DNA from 3 places in the Amycolatopsis melonis genome. Region 1 is predicted to be linked to each of the others. Evidence: riboswitches for the same ligand, from Rfam matches in the RefSeq annotation. Region 1 holds a riboswitch; each other region holds the start of a gene.
What was found. Region 1 has a riboswitch for S-adenosylmethionine ahead of ABJI51_RS18950 (aminotransferase class V-fold PLP-dependent enzyme). Riboswitches for the same ligand answer to the same signal wherever they lie in the genome.

Region 1 (3,803 bases):
CGGCGCTGGTCAGGGCGTGTCGGCGGCGGTGACCGGCCCGGCCCCGCGACGCCACAGCAGCGCGGCGAACGCGGCCGCGAGCAGCACGCCCGCCGAGCACAGCACCCCGGCAGGCACCGGCGGGAACACCAGCGCGACCAGGGCGGACACCCCGGCGGCGGCCGCGACGAACCAGCTGCGCTCGTACGCCGCCAGCACGATCAGCCCGAGCGTCGCCAGGAGCGTGCCGCGCACGTCGCCGGGCCAGTGCAGCTCCAGGAAGCCGACGAGGTCGAGCAGCGGGACGGCGGCCAGTGCCCCGAGCGTGGCGAGCACGAACCGGACGGGACGCGGCCGCAGGCCGAACCAGTACCAGCCCGCCACGGCGACGACCACGCAGGCGAGCCCGGCGAGCCAGCCGAGCGTCGCCGACGGCACCCCGCCCAGCCGGACGACGTCCGTCGCATAGGTCGTGCCGCCGACCCCGCCGGTGCCGTAGCCGCTGAGCGTCTGATAGCCCGCCGAAAAGTCCGCGAGCGGCCTCGGCTCGTCCGGGACCAGGTGGACGACCACCATCACCAGCTGCGCGAATCCCAGCGCGGCCAACGGGAACCAGTACCGCGGTGCACTCCCCACCGGGGCAGGATAGCGGCCGCGAGGAGGACGGCCGCCGAGACGAGGACGCCCGGCAGGTCGGCGACGGCGACCGCGATCCCGCCGGAGAGCACGGCCGCCGCGAGCACCAGCGGGCTGCGTCCGGCCCAGGCGACCAGTGCCAGGCCGAGCGTCGCCAGCACCGGGCCGCGCGTGCCCGCGTCCAGGCCGAACTGGCGGAAGGCCACCAGATCCAGCAGCGGGACGGCGAGGAACACGCCCACGACCAGCGCCACCAGCACCCGGGCCCGCAGCGGCTCGTCACGCGTCACGGCGATCCAGAGCACGATGGCCAGGAACGCCGCGATCAGCGCGTAGAGCCAGCCTGGGCCGCTGCCCGCGGTGTAGGCGGTCACCGAATCACCGATGCCGATCAGCTGCTGCGAAGTCCCGTAGCCGCCGAAGGACATGCCGAACAGTCCTTCGTAGTGCTCGCCGGACGGTGTCGCCGAGAAGTGCGTGCCCAGTTCCGCGGCCGCGGCCGACCGGCGGAACAACTCGACCGTGACCAGCGTCAGCTCGGCGAATCCGACGAGCGCGAGCGGCACCCAGGTCTGCCCTCTCCCCATCGGCACAGGGTAACCCCGGGTCAGCAGAACGGCGGGAGTTCGCGCGGGTCGCCGGCGGGCGCCCAGCGGCCGTCCACCTTCGTGTACTCCCAGCGCGCACCGCGGGCGACGATCTGGCGCAGCGCCAGCACGACGCGGTCGACGTGCTCTTCGGTGCTGCCCAGGCCGAGGCTGACGCGGACGGCCTGCTGCCCGTCGCCGCCGGCGACGCCGATCAGCCGCTTGGCCGCGATGTGGGCGCAGAAGGCGCCGTCGCGCACGCCGATGCCGTACTCGGCCGACAGGACCGCGGCGAGCCAGCCGGGGTCGAAGCCGTCGACGACGAAGCTGACCGTGCCGACCCGGTCGACCGGCGCGTCGAACAGCCGCAGCTCGGCGCAGCCCGGGATGGCCTCCAGTCCCTTGCGCAGCCGGGCGAGCAGGGCCTGTTCATGCGCGACGACGGCGTCCCAGCTCTTGCTGAGTGTTTCGCAGGCGACGCCGAGCGCGTACACGCCGACGGTGTTGGGCGAACCGGCTTCGTGCCGCTCCGGCCCGGAGTTCCAGACGACGGCGTCCTCGGTGACGAGCTTGGTCGCGCCGCCCCCGGCGAGGTACGGCCGCGCGGCACGCAGCCAGTCGGCACGCCCGATCAGCGCACCCGCTCCGAAGGGCGCGTACAGCTTGTGGCCGGAGAGGGCGACGTAGTCGACGTCCAGTTCCCTGATCGAGATCGGACGGTGCGGGGCGAGCTGGGCGGCGTCGAGCGCGACGCGCGCGCCGTGTTTCCGCGCCACCGCCGCGATTTCCGCGACCGGGAGCAGCTCACCGGTCACATTGGACGCTCCGGTGACGACCACCAGACGCGGTCCCTGCGGGGAATCCGCGAGCGCTTCGTCCACAGCGGACACTGCGGCCAGCCGCGTGCGCGGGGTCGGCAGCCGCCGGACGTTCGGTCCCTGCCACGGCAGCAGCGCGGCGTGGTGCTCGGTGTCGAACACGATCACGGTGGTGTGGCGGGGAAGGCTGCGGGCGAGCAGGTTGAACGAGTCGGTGGTGTTGCGGGTGAAGACGACGGTGTCGGTCTGCCGCGCGCCGGTGAAGCGGCGCAGGACGTCGCGGGTGCGTTCGTACAGCTTCGTCGAGACCTGCGAGGCGAACCCGGCACCGCGGTGGACGCTGGCGTACCAGGGCAAGAACTCGTCGACGGCACGGCGGACGGCGTCGAGACACGGCGCGCTCGCGGCGTGGTCGAGATTGGCGTAGCCGATGTCCCCGCCGGTGACGAGCGGAACCCGCAGCGCAGCACCGGCAACGGCGGGAATCCCCGGCGCGGCAACGGTTTCGGGCTGGGTACGAGCGATGGCGAGAGTCATCGGGGTGCCTCCTCGGCAGTCCGGGGGACCCCGGCGAGGGGCCCGCGCTTGCCTGCCGCACTGCGCGACCGGCCCGGTCCTCACCCGGGGCACCCCACCGCGGTAGGAGGGTTGCCGGCCAGCAAGCCGGGGCTTCACGCTGGCACTCATGACCTGATCCAAAAGGTAACCGAGAACGCACCCGGCGGCCAACCCCGAACTCACATTCTGAGACGCCGCTCACCTTCGACCGAAACCCGAGCGAGTCTCAGAGCTTTGCGCGGAACCGTCCCGGGAGCTGCGTGACCGCGTTGTCGGTCACGTGCGTCGCCGTTCCCGAGTACTGCTGCTCGCCCGCCGTGAAGCGCCAACCGCCGAGGACCTTTCCGTCGATCGGCTCGCCGTACGCCGTTGCCAGGGCTGTCGAAACCGCGCCGAACGCGACGCCGTTCCAGTTGCCCGCGTCCGAGCGGGCCGCCGGGGCGTCCGGGAGGGTCCACAGCGTGAAGTGCACGTGGGCGCCCGTGCTGGTGCCGCCGCACGGCAGGGCGTTGCCGGTCGAGCCGAGCACCGTGCCCGCCTCGACGTGCTCGCCGTCGGTGACCTTGATGCCTTCCATGTGGTAGTAGCCGGTCCGCCAGCCGCCGTCGTGGTCGATGGTCACCCAGTCGCCGCCGGCGCAGTGCTGGAGGTGGACGGTGCCCGCCAGCGGGGCACGCACGGTGCGGTCGGCCGGGCTGAAGTCGATCGCGTTCTTCACGCCGGTGCTGCCGTCGTCGGAGTGGATGCCGGCCGAGTAGACCTGCTGGCCCGCCGCGAACGGCAGCGCGAGCGTCGGGAAGGGCGCCACTTCGGCGGTCGCGGTGGGGGCGGCGAGCAGTCCGGCGGCCGCGATGATCGCGGCGGCCAGGCCCGCCCCGGGCAGGCGAAGTTTCGTCACCGTGCGTACTCCTCAGGCTATATGCTCACCCATTCGAACTAACCGGAACGAGCGCACAGTAAGCCAAAAGGAGGATCTCACGGAAGATCGAGTGAGATTTTTGTGAGAAAAACTCGCGAAACGCGGAACGGGCTAGCGGCCCGACTCGCCCTTCCAGCGGGCCAGGCGCCCGGCGCGGTCGACCGCGCGAAGACGGCGCTCGACGGCGTCACGGACCTTGCTCGTCGTGACGACCAGCAGCTGGTCGTTCTCCTGGAGCCGGGTCGTCTTCTGCGGGGTGAAGCCGGTGCCTTCGCGGACGATCAGGCTGATCGTCGCCCCGACCGG
Region 2 (3,803 bases), on a different contig from region 1:
ACGAGCTTGTCGCGCAGCGGGCCGGGGAAGGCGAACTCGGCGTGCTTCATGCGTGCACCCGCGGCGGCGCCGGGCGCGGCGCGTCGTCCCCGCCGACCACCCGGGCGCCGGGGACCGGGCCGTGCGCCACGCGGACCGTCCGGCACACGCCGGCGCCGGACAGCTCGGCCGCGACCTCCACCGCCGACTGCGCGTCCTCGCAGAGGAACGCGCACGTCGGGCCGGACCCGGAGACCGTGCCCGCGAGCGCACCGGCGTTCACGCCCGCCCGCAGCGTGCGGCGCAGGTCCGGACGCAGCGAAACCGCGGCGGCCTGGAGGTCGTTGCCCAGCAGCAGGGCCAGCTGCCGCGGGTCGCCGGAGGCCAGCGCCTCGACGACCGGGGTGTGCGAACCGATCCGGGGCGGGTTGCCCGCCGCGCGCAGGCGGTCCAGCTCCTTGAACACCTTCGGCGTCGACAGGCCTTCGGAGTCGAAGGCCAGCACCCAGTGGAAGGTGTGCCGCGACAGCACCGGCACGAGGTGCTCGCCGCGGCCGGTGCCGAGCGCGGTGCCGCCGTAGAGGGCGAACGGGACGTCGCTGCCGAGCCCGGCGGCGATCTCGGCCAGCTCGTCGCGCGTGACGTCCAGGTTCCACAGGCTCGCCAGCCCGACCAGCGTCGCGGCGGCGTCGGCACTGCCGCCCGCCATGCCCCCGGCGACCGGGATGCCCTTGCGCAGCACCACGCGCACCTTCGGCTCCCCGGTGCGGCCGACGTGCGCGGCGAGCGCTTCGACGGCACGCCAGGCCAGGTTTTCGCGGCCGGTCGGGACCGAGCCCTCCCCTTCGCCGTAGACCTCGATGCCGGGCTCTTCGGTGACCGCGACGGTCACCTCGTCGGTCAGCGACAGCGCCTGGAACACGGTGACCAGCTCGTGGTAACCGTCTTCGCGCAGGTCGTCGACCGAAAGGTGCAGGTTGACCTTGGCCGGAACCCGGACGGTGACTGGGGGCGGAACTACGGCGAGCACCCGACCAGCCTACGTGCCCGCGAAAACGCCCCGATGCGAAGTTGCGCATCGGGGCGTTTCCGGGGTCCGGGATCAGGCGGCCGCGACGCCCTGGGGACCGCGGGCGGTGTGCGTGACGTGACCGCCGCGCTCGGCGACCCAGGCCAGCGCCGCGTCGGCGCGCTCGCCGCGGACGCCGAGGCGGAAGCGGCCGACCGGGGTGTCGCCGATGCGGGTCAGCCCGCCGCCGATGGTGGCGAACTCGACGTCGAAGCGGCCCGCGGCCTCCGGCAGCAGCGCACCCACCGACGCGAAGCCGACCAGGACGACGTCGACCGACCGGTCGTAGCGCGCCGACTGGGAGCGGGACGTCTCGATGGCGGGCAGCAGCGCCTGCGCGGTGCGGCTGGACGGGTCGGAGATCAGGTCGAGGACCGTGCCGCGCTCGACGACCGTGCCGTCCTCGAGCACCGCGACGTCGTCGCAGACGCGGCGGACCACGCCCGCGTCCGGCGTCGTCACCACGACCGTCGTGCCCAGCTCGGAGCGGGCCCGGTCGAGGACGGTCAGCACCGCGCCCGCCTCCTCGGGGTCGACACCGGCGGTCGGGTCGTCGGCCAGCAGCACCGCGGGCGCCGCGGCCAGCGCCTTCGCGATCGAGACACGGCGGAGCTGACCGGCGGTCAGCTCACCGGGGCGCTGCCCGGCGCGCGGGGTCAGGCCGACGAGGTCGAGCAGCGAGCCGACCCGGCTGCGGCGCTGCGGGCCGTCGACGCCGAGCTGCTCCAGCGGAGACGCGATGTTGCCGGCGATGGTGCGCTCGGCGATCAGCTCCGGCTTCGTCGAGACGACGCCGAGCTGACGGCGGATTTCGCGGAGACGGCGGCCGTCGAGCGTGCCGGTGTTGAGGCCGTCGAGGCGGACGACACCGCGGTCGGGGCGCTCCTGCAGGGCGATGCAGCGGGCGAGGACGGACTTGCCCGAGCCGGCGGGACCGACCACGCCGAACAGCGAGCCGGCCTGGACGTCGACACTCACGTCGCGCAGGGCGACGACCGGATTTCCGTTGGCAGCAAAGGATTTGGACAGGTTTTCGACGGTGATCACGAAGGCTCCAGAAAACGGGGCACCGCCCCCATGGGCGCGCCCGGCCGCAAGCGAATGTCCGTCCTCAGTGGACGGTGCAGTGAAGAAGGGTGGACCGACTCGGCAGGCTCAGTTGGAGCGCCGACATGCGGTCACGGAGCGGCGGCCTTCGTCGACGACGCGACGCCGGGTGAGGAGCAGGGGGCGGGCTACCCTCTTCATCGAAAACGGCCTCCATCGGTCCTGGCGGTAGCACCTGCCCTGCGGAGGGTGGTTGCTGCGACTTCGGCGAGCCAGGTCTCTCAGTCGCTCGGGATGGACGTACTGAGTAAAACCGATCCCGAGGAGCGAACGCAAGCGTGTTGGCCCAGATCACACGAGTGGAGGTGTCCGGATCGCGGGATCGCGGGGTGGGACGGCGTATTTTCACCGCCCTTCCACAGTGGAGCTAACGCGCGGCGGCGATCCGCGCGAAGTCGTGCACGCCGAGCTGCTCACCCCGGGTCTTCGGATCGATCCCGGCGGCCGTCAGCAGCTCACCGGCCCGTTCCGCCGAGCCCGCCCAGCCCGCGAGCGCGGCACGCAGTGTCTTCCTGCGCTGTGAGAAGGCGGCGTCCACGAGGGAGAAGAGCGTGTCCCGGTCCCCGGACGCCGGCGTTTCGCCGCGTTCGAAGGCGACGAGCGCGGAATCGACGTTCGGCACCGGCCAGAACACCGAGCGTGGCACGGCGGCGACCTTGCGTGCGGGACCGTAGTAGGCGAGCTTGACGCTGGGGACGCCGTAGATCCGGCTGCCGGGCCCGGCGGCCATCCGGTCGGCGACCTCGGTCTGCACCATGACGAGACCGCTGGTGAGCGAGGGAACCTCGGCGAGCAGGTGCAGCACGACGGGCACGGCGACGTTGTACGGCAGGTTGGCGACGAGCGCGTCCGGCGCACCGGGCAGGTCGTCGTTCGCGACCCGCATGGCGTCGGCCCCGACGACGGTCAGCCGGTCCGCGGCCTCGGGCGCCCGCTCGGCGACGGTCTTCGGCAGCCGTTCGGCGAGCTTGGGATCGATCTCGACGGCGACGACCCGCGCGCCGGTGGCGAGCAGCCCGAGCGTCAGCGACCCGAGCCCGGGCCCGACCTCGAGGACGACGTCGTCCACCCCGACCCCGGCGAGTTCGACGATCCGCCGGACGGTGTTGGGATCGTGCACGAAGTTCTGCCCGAGCTTCTTCGTCGGCCGCACGTCCAGCTCGGCCGCCAGCCCGCGGATCTCGGCAGGTCCCAGCAGTTCAACCACCGCTGGAGCTTACCCAGTGTGGTCCGGCAGCAGCCCGAGGGCGGTGCCGGCGAGGTCACGCACGCGTTGCCAGTCCGGTTCGGTGGTCAGGGCTTCCGCGGTCCACAGGTGCGCGTTCGCCGCGCCGCTCATCCGCGTGAGCAGCCGGTCGAGCTCGGCCAGGACCGGCGCCGCTGCGCCGTGCTCCACGCTCTCGCGGAAGTCGTCGAACTCCAGCGCGAGTTCGTCGGCGGCCCCGGGGACGCCGATCTCGCGCAGCCACGCCTGCTGCCGCTCGGCGGGCCAGGTCAGCCGGACGAGTGCCGCGCGGAAGTCCCGCGCCTGGTTCCGCTGGTACTGCTCCACGGATCCAGCGTGCCGCGATTCGCGTGCTCGAAGGGGCATCTCGCGTGATTGGGCGGGCATCACGCGTGATTGAAGAGGCATCTCACGTGATTGGGC
Region 3 (3,803 bases), 290 kb from region 1:
TGGCCGGGGAGGCGGCCCGGCAGGGCGTGCCGCTGGTGGAGCTGAACCCGGGCGAACGCCTGGCGTGGCCGGGGTTGTCGATGGAGGTGCTCGGCCCGCGGTACGTCCCGGCCCGCACGGAGGAGCGGCCGGACGGCACGACGATCAACAACAGCTCGGTGGTGCTGCGGGCGGAAACCCCGGCCGGCCGGGTCCTGCTGACGGGCGATGTCGAACTGGCGGCCCAGGCGGACCTCCTTGCCGACCTCGACGACCTGAAAGCGGAGGTGCTGAAAGTGCCCCACCACGGCTCGCGCTACTCGCTGCCGTCGTTCCTCGCGGCGGTGGCACCCCGGGTGGCGTTGGTCAGCGTGGGCGCGGGCAACACGTACGGCCATCCCAGCAGGTCCACATTGGACAGCCTGACGGCGCTGGGTGCCCTGGTCACCCGCACCGACACGGACGGCGACACGGCCGTGGTCTCCGGCTCCGCCGTCGTCCGGCGGGGCGAGCCCCGCGGCCCGCCCCGCCGGTGAGCCCGGGGGACGGGGCGCGGAGCCGGACGTCAGTAGCCGAGCGCCTCGTTCACGGCGGCGGCCGACGGGGGCAGGATCGCCTTGGGGCCCACGTGGTTCTCGACCGCGTCGAGGGTCTTGAGGCCGTCGCCGGTGATCAGCAGCACGGTCTCCGCGTCCGGGTCCAGCTTGCCGGTCTCGACCAGCTTCTTCGCCGTGGCGACGGTGACCCCGCCTGCCGTCTCGGTGAAGATGCCTTCGGTGCGGGCCAGCAGGCGGATGCCTTCGACGACCTCTTCGTCGGAGACGTCCTCGATCGCGCCGCCGGTGCGGTTGACGATGTCGAGCACGTACGGGCCGTCGGCCGGGTTGCCGATCGCCAGCGAGCGGGCGATCGTGTCCGGCTTCACCGGCTGGACCACGTCGTGGCCCGCGCGGAACGCGGCCGACACCGGCGAGCAGCCGGTGGCCTGCGCGCCGAACACCTTGTACGGGCTGGCGTCCACGAGACCGAGCTGGCCCAGCTCGCGGAAACCCTTGTCCACCTTGGTCAGCTGCGAACCGGAGGCGATCGGCACGACGATCTGCGGCGGGATGCGCCAGCCGAGCTGCTCGGCGACCTCGAAGGCCAGCGTCTTCGAGCCTTCCGAGTAGTACGGCCGGACGTTCACGTTCACGAACGCCCACTTCGGGTGCTCCGCGGCCAGCTCGGTGGCGAGACGGTTGACGTCGTCGTAGTTGCCGTCGACGGCGATCAGGTCGCCGTCGTACACCGCGGTGGTGAGGATCTTGGCGCGCTCGAGGGTCTTGGGGATCAGCACGACCGACCGCCAGCCCGCGCGGGCCGCGGCGGCGGCCGTCGCGTTGGCCAGGTTGCCGGTCGACGGACACGCCAGCACCTCGAAGCCGAACTCGCGGGCCGCGGCCAGCGCGACGGCGACGACGCGGTCCTTGAACGAGTGAGTCGGGTTGCCGGTGTCGTCCTTGACCCACACGCGCTTGAGGCCGAGTTCCTTGGCGAGGCGGTCGGCGCGGATCAGCCGCGTCGCGCCCGGCTCGGTGTTCGGGATCTCTTCGACATTGGACGGAACCGGAAGGAGCTTCTTGTAGCGCCAGATGTTCTTCGGGCCTGCCTCGATGTCCTCGCGGCGGACGCGGCCGAAGTCGTAGGCGACCTCGAGCGGCGAGAAGTCCTCGGCGGAGACGAATTCGGGGGCGAGCGGCTGCCGGTGACCCTCTTCCTTCGACACCAGTTCGACGGCGGGACCGAGGTCCGGGGTCTTGGTGGTGGAGGTCGTGCCGAGGGTTGCGGTCATCGCGAGGTTCCTTTCCTCATCTGCCCCGCCGAAGCGGGCCGGAATTGGCACCGTGGTCGTCAGCTATCCCGCGATCGCGGGATGACAGGCTGTACGCCGGTTGCCGGGGCTTCGTCGGGCCGTTCCCTCTGCCCCTCTGGATGAGCGGTATTCGGTTGTCGGTGCACGCTCGCCGGATCGCCCGGGGCGGCTGCCTCGGCTACACCGTACGACATCGCGCTCGAGCCGTGCCACGGTCCCGCTCGACATCACCGGAGCGGGGGCACGAACAGAGCAAGTGAGAGGATTCCGGGGTGACCGCGCAAGCCACCGCCCCGGCCCCGCTGCACCTGGTGCTGGGAGAGGAAGAACTGCTGATCGAGCGGGCCGTCCGCGAGACGCTGGCCGCCGCCCGCGCGACGGACGCGACGGCGGAGCTGACCCGGGTCCGGGTGTCGGATCTCACAGCGCCGGAACTCGCCGAACTGGTCAGTCCGTCGCTGTTCAGCGAGGGGCGCGTGATCGTCCTGGAGTCGGCGCAGGACATCTCGCAGGAGCTGGCGGACGCGGTCGCGGCCTACCTGAAGGACCCGGCGGACGGGGTCGTGCTCGTCGTCGTGCACACCGGCGGCGGCCGCAGCAAGGCGGGCAAGTCGCTGCCTGCTGTGCTGAAGAAGGCGGGCGCCGAGGTGACGGAGTGCCCGAAGCTGACCAAGCCTGCCGAGCGGGAGCAGTTCGTCCGGCACGAGGTCCGCCGGGTGGGCGGCAAGATCGACCCGGCCGGGGTCGCGGCGCTGATCGACGCGGTGGGCTCCGACCTGCGGGAACTGTCTTCGGCGGCGACGCAGCTGGTCGCGGACACGGGCGGCACGGTCGACGCGGAGGCGGTCCGCCGCTACCACCGCGGCCGCGCCGACGTGACGGGCTTCGCGGTCGCGGAGAAGGCGGTCAGCGGCGACCGCGCGGCGGCGCTGGAGTCGCTGCGCTGGGCGATGCAGCTGGGCGTCCCGCACGTCCTGGTGGCCGACGCGCTGGCCGACGCGGTCCGCACGATCGCCCGGGTCTCCGGCGCGGGCCGCGGCAACCCGAACCAGCTGGCGGGTGAGCTGGGCATGCCGCCGTGGAAGATCCGCAAGGCGCAGGGCCAGTCCCGTGGCTGGAACCCCGACGGCCTTGCCATGGCGATGCGCGTGGTCGCCCGGCTGAACGCGGAGGTCAAGGGCGTCGCGGCGGACCCGGGCTACGCGCTGGAGCGAGCGGTCCTCGAGGTGGCGGCCGCCAAGGGCGACCGCTGACCCCGGGCACGAAGAAGGCCCCGGCCGGAGCCGGGGCCTTCCCAGAAACCAACTGGCTCAGAGCGCGTTGACGCGCTTGGCGAGCGCCGACTTCTTGTTGGCGGCCTGGTTGGCGTGGATGACGCCCTTCGAGACGGCCTTGTCCAGCTTCTGGGCGGCGTCGCGCTGCAGCTCGACGGCCTTGGCCTTGTCGCCGGCCTCGGCGGCTTCGCGGACCTTGCGGATCGCGGTCTTCACCGAGGACCGGATCGCCTGGTTGCGCTGACGCGCCTTCTCGTTCGTCGTGATGCGCTTGATCTGCGACTTGATGTTGGCCATAGGGCAACTCCTGTTTCACTCGGTGAGATCGCCGCCGCGCTGAAGTGGCCCCGCTCGGGGAGCGGGTTTCCTCCATGACGGAATGCCGCACGGGCAGCGAGCGACCACTCTAACAGCCGGGCCGCGGGCGCCCGGAGCCGGGAGTAGGCTCGGTGGCGGCAGTGCCTAGGGTTCCGTCGCCGGTCCGTGCCCGCACCGTACAACCAGGGCCGGCGGGGCTGGTCCGAGCGGCACCATCGGCGGGCCCGGACGGCCGGTCGTTCATCTGACGGGGCAAAAGCCTGGAGGACCCGGTTTTCGCGTGCGCGAAAACCCGTAAGGGGTCCCATGAACGCCACTGCCCTGTCCCTCGTCCTCGTCGCCGCCGTCGTGCACGCGGCCTGGAACCTGGCCGCCAAGCG

Region 2: another riboswitch for S-adenosylmethionine. It lies ahead of ABJI51_RS15370 (methionine ABC transporter ATP-binding protein); the one in region 1 lies ahead of ABJI51_RS18950 (aminotransferase class V-fold PLP-dependent enzyme).
Region 3: another riboswitch for S-adenosylmethionine. It lies ahead of thrC (threonine synthase); the one in region 1 lies ahead of ABJI51_RS18950 (aminotransferase class V-fold PLP-dependent enzyme).

What each region holds. Positions count from the first base shown of each region.
Region 1 covers NZ_JBDZYD010000006.1:418,833-422,635, reverse strand. Annotated here, with positions in the region: gene ABJI51_RS18960 (hypothetical protein) at 10-615, opposite strand; gene ABJI51_RS18955 (hypothetical protein) at 555-1,202, opposite strand; gene ABJI51_RS18950 (aminotransferase class V-fold PLP-dependent enzyme) at 1,223-2,557, opposite strand; SAM riboswitch class IV at 2,597-2,711, opposite strand; gene ABJI51_RS18945 (M23 family metallopeptidase) at 2,805-3,476, opposite strand; gene ABJI51_RS18940 (potassium/proton antiporter) at 3,609-3,803, opposite strand, start outside.
Region 2 covers NZ_JBDZYD010000005.1:304,882-308,684, forward strand. Annotated here, with positions in the region: gene ABJI51_RS15360 (ASCH domain-containing protein) at 1-50, opposite strand, end outside; gene ABJI51_RS15365 (4-(cytidine 5'-diphospho)-2-C-methyl-D-erythritol kinase) at 47-1,009, opposite strand; gene ABJI51_RS15370 (methionine ABC transporter ATP-binding protein) at 1,082-2,095, opposite strand; SAM riboswitch class I at 2,306-2,396, opposite strand; gene rsmA (16S rRNA (adenine(1518)-N(6)/adenine(1519)-N(6))-dimethyltransferase RsmA) at 2,523-3,362, opposite strand; gene ABJI51_RS15380 (hypothetical protein) at 3,372-3,707, opposite strand.
Region 3 covers NZ_JBDZYD010000006.1:128,602-132,404, forward strand. Annotated here, with positions in the region: gene ABJI51_RS17465 (ComEC/Rec2 family competence protein) at 1-515, shown strand, start outside; gene thrC (threonine synthase) at 545-1,810, opposite strand; SAM riboswitch class I at 1,824-1,957, opposite strand; gene holA (DNA polymerase III subunit delta) at 2,104-3,084, shown strand; gene rpsT (30S ribosomal protein S20) at 3,142-3,402, opposite strand; gene ABJI51_RS17485 (DMT family transporter) at 3,730-3,803, shown strand, end outside.